3 regions of the Brevibacillus sp. FSL K6-0770 genome follow, and region 2 is predicted to be linked to each of the others. Evidence: riboswitches for the same ligand, from Rfam matches in the RefSeq annotation. Region 2 holds a riboswitch; each other region holds the start of a gene.

Evidence for each region. Region 2 has a riboswitch for cyclic di-GMP ahead of ggt (gamma-glutamyltransferase). Riboswitches for the same ligand answer to the same signal wherever they lie in the genome.
Region 1: linked by a shared signal. The riboswitch ahead of NST23_RS05500 (GNAT family N-acetyltransferase) and the one ahead of ggt (gamma-glutamyltransferase) in region 2 are both predicted to bind cyclic di-GMP.
Region 3: linked by a shared signal. The riboswitch ahead of NST23_RS08050 (methyl-accepting chemotaxis protein) and the one ahead of ggt (gamma-glutamyltransferase) in region 2 are both predicted to bind cyclic di-GMP.

What each region holds. Positions count from the first base shown of each region.
Region 1 covers NZ_JBBOBQ010000001.1:1,073,987-1,076,254, reverse strand. Annotated here, with positions in the region: gene NST23_RS05510 (TrmB family transcriptional regulator) at 1-589, opposite strand, end outside; gene NST23_RS05505 (hypothetical protein) at 695-877, opposite strand; cyclic di-GMP riboswitch class I at 1,072-1,155, shown strand; gene NST23_RS05500 (GNAT family N-acetyltransferase) at 1,468-1,944, shown strand; gene NST23_RS05495 (methyl-accepting chemotaxis protein) at 1,946-2,268, shown strand, end outside.
Region 2 covers NZ_JBBOBQ010000001.1:5,611,172-5,613,439, reverse strand. Annotated here, with positions in the region: gene ggt (gamma-glutamyltransferase) at 1-1,432, opposite strand, end outside; cyclic di-GMP riboswitch class I at 1,617-1,705, opposite strand; gene NST23_RS26680 (SET domain-containing protein) at 1,952-2,268, shown strand, end outside.
Region 3 covers NZ_JBBOBQ010000001.1:1,637,429-1,639,696, forward strand. Annotated here, with positions in the region: gene NST23_RS08050 (methyl-accepting chemotaxis protein) at 1-844, opposite strand, end outside; cyclic di-GMP riboswitch class II at 993-1,075, opposite strand; gene moaA (GTP 3',8-cyclase MoaA) at 1,264-2,268, shown strand, end outside.

The DNA.
Region 1 (2,268 bases), 4.5 Mb from region 2:
GCGCCACGATCGTGAGATGCCCGCCCATGCGCTCTTCTGCGACATCTGGCGCCATGTAGTCATGGTGATACGTCGTTCCCACCCGCGTCTGTGCTTGCCCAAACAGCACGGTAAAAACAGAAATGCCTGCCTCTGTGCACGCATCTACACTTTCCTGGATAGCCGGCACCTGCGGCTCCCAGATCGACAGCCATACTTCTCCTGTCGCCTGCTTGATCATTTGCCGCATCTCCGTCAGCACCAGTTCGTCGCCGCTGATCCGGCGAATCACATCGACTTCTTGCTCAGACTCCAAAGCGGACAAGCTTTTTTCCAAATAGTCGAAGGACTGCTCGAACTGTCCACGCAATCTGCGAATCAACTCTCTGGCCGCAAGCGGCGCGTAAGTCACAGGCTCTGAAGGCACCGTATAGACCGCCCCTTTTTCCAGCAGCTTGCCTATGACCTCGTAAATCATCGAGCGCGGTACGCCGGAGCGCTTGCTGATTTCGTATCCGGTAATCGGGGAATGCTTCAACAAGCCAATGTAAGCCTTGCACTCGTATTGGGAAAAACCGAGCTTTTGCAACTCTTTGTAAATGTCGTCCATATCGTCCTCTTTAGTCGTTAGTCTTATACTCACTATAATGCCTCTCCCGCCAAACATGCAACAAAAAAAGCCCTCGGCATTCGAGAGCTTTTTTCACACATGCTGTTAAGCGATTTCTTTCACTTTAATATAAGAAACGTTTCGCACATTGATGACGATATCGTCGTACTGGAGCCATCCATCTTTCTGGTTGGCGACCATCTGGATGATCTCTTCCGGTTCTGTCGTCTCAATGCGGATCACTTCTCCCCCTGAAAAGTGAAATTCGATTGTTTTCGTCTCTGCCATCCTCTCATCCCTCCTCTTCTCTCTATCTTTATCGGATGGATGGTAAAATTTTGTTACGCTACTCTTACCGTTACCTTAATTCTGACTATTTTTATAAAGAATTGGTTATTTTTACCCTACCAAAACTTGACAAGACTGTTTCTTTTGGATTATATTTTGCATGATTCGACATGACTATACATTTTTCGCAAACTGAATGACAAAGGCAAAGTCATCGAAAGGTGGCGACGCAAAACCACGGGTCTAAAGTCTTCGACCATGACAGCCGGGTTGCCATACATCATGTGCGTAATTGTGCGATGATGGTGACTGAAGGCTGTTCCCGTGTGTGGAATGGCCTTTTTTGTGTGAAAAACGTCTCGACGTTTTTCAAGAAATTGGATGTGGCCGCTTGCGGTCAACAAAACGGTCATGGCCGTTTTGTGTGCAATCTCATAGAAAGGAGGCGCCAGTCCATCTATCAACAGTAAACTTGTACATGAAAAAACAAAAGAGAGATAAAAATGGAGTGGAGTATTATGTACAAACTGGTTGATTCAGTAGAGTCTTTGGCGAGTTTTCACCAAATCAAGGAGAGCGTTTGGACCTCCATGGGCTTTGAAATGGAATACGTCAAAAATGGTTCCGATGCTTATTTGCTATTGTCAGAAGATGACGAAGCAGGCGGTACTTTTGAATTTACGCCACATGAAAAATCTTCTGCTTTTCTCCGCAATTTGTTTCAGGACGTGTTGAGCGCCGATATGAAAGTGGTGGAAGTAGACAGTTTCGCTGTCTTGCCGAAATACCGTGGAAAACTGGGACGTTGGGGCGTTGCCCTCATGATCGATTATGCTGAAAAACACGGTTATACGCATGCAGTCGGTTTAGCAGACCCGGCTTTTTTTCAGTTGATTAATACAAAATACAACGTCAAAGCGACACAAGTGAAGGATATGGTCTATTACAAAGGGGCGAACGCCATCCCGACCATTTTTCACCTGCAGGAAGCCTATACGAGCAAGGACCATCCCGCATTTTCCTGGTATCAAACGCTTTGCAAACAAATAAAAGTTGAGGTTAGCTGACATGGAACTTTTACAAAGAAGAAATAATTGGGTCGTCATTGTTTTTGCAAGCATCATTACCGTGGTGCAAATCGTGAATCTCATCATGGGAGTGCCGATTTCCTTCGTCTTGACTGTGCTCGGTATTTTGTACGGAGTGCTGGCGCCGTTCGCGTATTTGTCCAATCGTCCGGCGTGGCGCGACAAAATGGCTCCATTCATGAAGTTTTTCAACTTCGCGGTAATCGGCATCTTCATGTTCATAATTACCGGGCTTGATCCTTGGCTGGTCAATATTATGACCATCATGTTCTTCGTAGCCGTCATGGGGATTTATCAGGACAG
Region 2 (2,268 bases):
CGAGAGCCGCTTGCGTTTGTGGCTGTCCTTCGCCGCCTTGTGTTCCGTAAAGCAGGTAAGGCTTGTCCCCTTTGAAGAGCATGGCAGGGTTAATCGTATGGAAGGTGCGCTTTCCAGGCTCCAGGTGGTTAATGTGTTTCGGATCGAGAGAGAAGTAGCTTCCACGGTTTTGCAACAGGACGCCAGTATCTTTTGCTACGATACCGGAACCCCAGTCAAAATAGTGGCTCTGGATGATCGAAACGGCGTTGCCGTCCTTGTCCACGACGCCAAACCAAGTAGTGTCCCCTTTTGGATCGAGCGGCTCTACTGCTTTTGCCGCTTGCTTCATATCGATGCGTGCAGCCAAATCTTTGCCGTGTTGCTTGGACAACAGCTCGTCCACCGGAATGTCGACGAAAGCAGGGTCTGTCAGCCATTTGTCACGGTCGGCAAAAGCTTGCTTGGTGGCTTCTACAATCGTGTGGTAGTAGTCCGGCGTCCCTTCGCCCATGCTCTTGAGGTCGAAGTTGTTCAACACGTTCAAGATCGAGAGCGAAGCCATGCCCTGGGAGTTGGGCGGTACGTTGTAAGCCTTGTAGCCGCGGTAGTCGACTGTAATCGGTTCTGCCCATGTGGAGGTGTGTTTTTCAAAGTCTTTCAAGGTGAGCAGCCCGCCGTTTTTCTGCATATCCGCTACGATTTTTTTGGCGACTTCGCCTTTGTAGAATCCGTCTGCTCCTTTTTTCGCAATGATTTGCAAAGTTTTGGCCAGGTCCTTTTGCTTGAGGATTTCGCCAGGCGCATACGGCTCTCCGTTCGGCTTCAGGAAGGTTTTGCGGAACCCTTCAAAGCGCTGGAGGTTTTTCAAATCGTTATCGTTCGGATCGATGGCGTATTTTGTCCAATAAACCTGGTTCGGTGAGACGGGATATCCATTTTCAGCGTATCCGATCGCCGGTTCAAGCAGCCTGTGCCACGGAAGCTTGCTGTTGCCCATGCTTTTGTGCGCGTAGTTGTACGCTTCCCACCAGCCGGAAACAACGCCTGGCACCGTATTGGCAGACTCGTAGCCGCGGGAAGGAATTTTTTCGTAGCCTTTGCCTTTGTAGTAGTCGATCGTTGCTTTTTCGCCAGCTCGTCCGCTGCCGTTCAACGCTTTCAGTTCCTTGGTCTTGGCGTTGTAGATGAGCCAGAAGTTATCTCCGCCGATCGTTGTGTAATGCGGGTAGACGACGGCGAGAGTAGAAGCGGCTGTGATGGCGGCATCTACAGCGTTGCCGCCGTCTTCCAATGTTTTCAGGGCTGCTGCTGTAGCCAGATAGTGTGGTGTTGTTACCATTGCGTTTGGCGACATTGATGTTGGCCGATTAGCTGCTTGAACCGGAGACAGGGTTGCCAGGCCGATTGCAGTAGTCAATGCGACAGTAGAAAGTTTCTTCCAGAATGACATCGTATGAAGCCTCCTTGTATGTTTGATGAACGATTCCAACAATCCGACAGCTTTTCGCAGCCTCACCTCCTTAACTGAAAATGAATATTTTTACACATAAATACATAAATGGACAAAAATAGACAATTGTTGCGCAAAAAAAGACCAATGATATAGGATCATTGGTCTTGTCCTACACCAATACTTCGGTAGCTGGCTGGCGTGCCCGCTTGTGCGGAGGTAGCCCCTCTAGCTTTGCGTCGCCGGATTTCCCCGGGTTTGCCGTTTCGATATCAATGGGTAACGCATCCAGTTGATAATAGAAAACTGATTCAATTGTTACAGGAAAATTTTCCTAATCATCCGTTTGTCAATAATATAGACTATTTGTCGATTGGGGTAAATAAGAAAAATTTTTTTAATCTAGAAAAAAAGGGAGGAACAGGGAGTTGTGTGTTTTTCCCGACATTCACACACCACTATTGGCCGAACTGCTTATGATGGTAAAAACGCACATTTGCCAAGGAGTGAATCAAGGCCATGATGCATCCCGATACGGAGCTTCGCTATATCAACGATGAAATCGGGTACGGTGTTTTTGCGACAAAATTGATCCCGAAAGGCACGATTGTCTGGGCACAGGATGACCTGGATCAGGTATTGGACCCGGCATATGTGGAAAAACTGGACCCATTGAGAAAGCAGGATGTGCAGAAGTATTCCTTCAAAAATCAGTTTGGAAAATACATCTTGTGCTGGGATAAGGCCCGATTTGTGAACCACAGCTTCCATGCGACCTGCGTGGCGACGATGTACGACTTGGAGCTGGCTGCCAGAGACATTTTGCCGGGGGAAGA
Region 3 (2,268 bases), 4.0 Mb from region 2:
GCTTGTTGACGCGGCCCATGACCTCTTCGAAGACGCGCCCGACTTGCCGGATGTCTCCCAGTGCGGCATTGATGATCTGCCTGCTCTGTTCTGCGGAGTGGACGGCATCGTCCGTTCCTTCCGCCACCTTGATAGCGTGGTTGGCCACTTCCTGAATGGAAGCGCTCATTTCTTCCGTAGCTGCTGTCACGCTGTGGCTTTCCTCAATTTGTTCGTCCATGCCCGAGATGAGCTGTTTGGTCGTATCGAGCTGTGTCATATGATTCAACATGTCGGAGATGCCGAACAAAAATGATTTGAACGTCTCTTCCATATATACTTCCACGATCAGTTGCTGATCGAACGCTGCCAGTTTTTGGACGGATGTGACCATTTGCATCATTTGATGCGGCTGATGGCTCCATTTTTCCATCAAGATCGATGTCATGATCTGAATCAACATATGATGAGCGGAGATAAAATGATCGGCTGTCAGATGAATGCGGCTGTGAACTTGTCCAATCACAATTCTCGTCTTCACGTATTCGTAATCCACATTCGCCTGCAGAAACTGTTCAAGATACAACTCCAATGTGTGTTTCAATTTTCCTAGTGTTGAGTGGTCGAGAATCAGTTTTTGCAATTGATCAACAGCCGTGATTGCGCCGTAAAATTGGTCGACAATCTTCGCTTTAAAGGGCGAAAGCGTTTCGGCAGCATTTTTGACATGGGCGAGCGTGTCTTGATCCACCCCTAAAAAGGACAAGCGCTCCTTTACTCGTTCTCCTACTTGATCGATGTCAGTCGTGTGAGAGGATTTTACGTACTCTGTCCATGGCTTTGTTTTCTTCGTAAAAAATTGCATGCAGACCTCCGGATTCTTTGCTTTTCTCTTTTTTAGTCGTTCGCTTCAAAACGGGGGAAGAGAGCATACGTCAATGGTGCTTTGGTGAGTGAATTGGCGATAGTGGACACGACAAATGTTCTGGGATAAAATAAACCGACCCTACAGCAATAATAGGGTCGGTTGCACTACTCACTCCCAGCCATTCAAGTGCCCACATACAAATCGCTGATCATCGCTTCCACTTTCAGTTATACAATTTCACAATATATAGTCATATTAGCTTATATTAATTCAAAAAGGGAATAGCAAAAATGAGCTATTTACACTTTCAAGCAAAATATTATGGTTTTGCATAGGAACAACCAGGCGAAAGTGCAGGAAAGCTATTACGCCCGATCGTGGATATGATACGCTAGGAAAAAGGAGAGTGACAGCCAATGCCAGAGCAGTCGCCACTCGTTGATACACGAAATCGCCCTCTCCGCGATTTGCGTATTTCCGTGACAGACAAATGCAATTTTCGTTGCAGATACTGCATGCCTGCGGAAATTTTTGGACCGGACTTTGAGTTTTTGCCGCAGCACAAGCTGCTTTCATTTGAAGAGATTGTTCGACTGACCGACATTTTCGCCTCGCTTGGCGTCCAGAAAATCAGAATTACAGGCGGAGAGCCGCTCATGCGCAGAGGCTTGCCTGTGTTAATTGAAATGATAAAAAAAGTAGCAGGTATTCACGACATCGCTATGACCACCAACGGTTCGTTGCTCGTCCGCCACGCGCAGGCTCTGAAGGAAGCAGGACTTGACCGCGTGACAGTCAGTCTCGACAGTCTGGACAACGAGCGGTTCGGCACATTGAACGGCAGGGGCTATCCGGTAGAAGCTGTGCTGGACGGCATACGGGCGGCGGCTGAAGCAGGTCTTGGCGTGAAAATCAACATGGTCGTGCAGCGGGGAGTGAATGACCAAGATATTTTGCCGATGGCCAAATACTTCCGCGAGCAGGGGCATACTTTGCGCTTCATTGAATTTATGGATGTCGGAAACTCCAATGGCTGGAAGCTGGATCAGGTCGTGCCGTCCAGCGAAATCGTCCGCATGATTCACCAGGAGATGCCGCTTGTTCCGATCGAGGCAAATTACTTCGGGGAGGTCGCTTCGCGCTATCGCTACGAGGACGGGGATCAGGAGATCGGGCTGATTTCTTCTGTGACGCAAGCTTTTTGCTCCACCTGTACCCGCGCCAGGCTGTCCGCAGAGGGCAAAATGTACAACTGCTTGTTCGCTTCTGCGGGAGAAGACTTGCGCGAGCCGCTGCGAAACGGAGCGAGCGACGATGAGATCAGAGCGCAGATTCAGACGATCTGGAGCAAGCGCGATGAACGATATTCAGAAGAGCGGCTGGATGAGACGCCTGGCCTCGTAAAACGTCCCAAGGTGGAA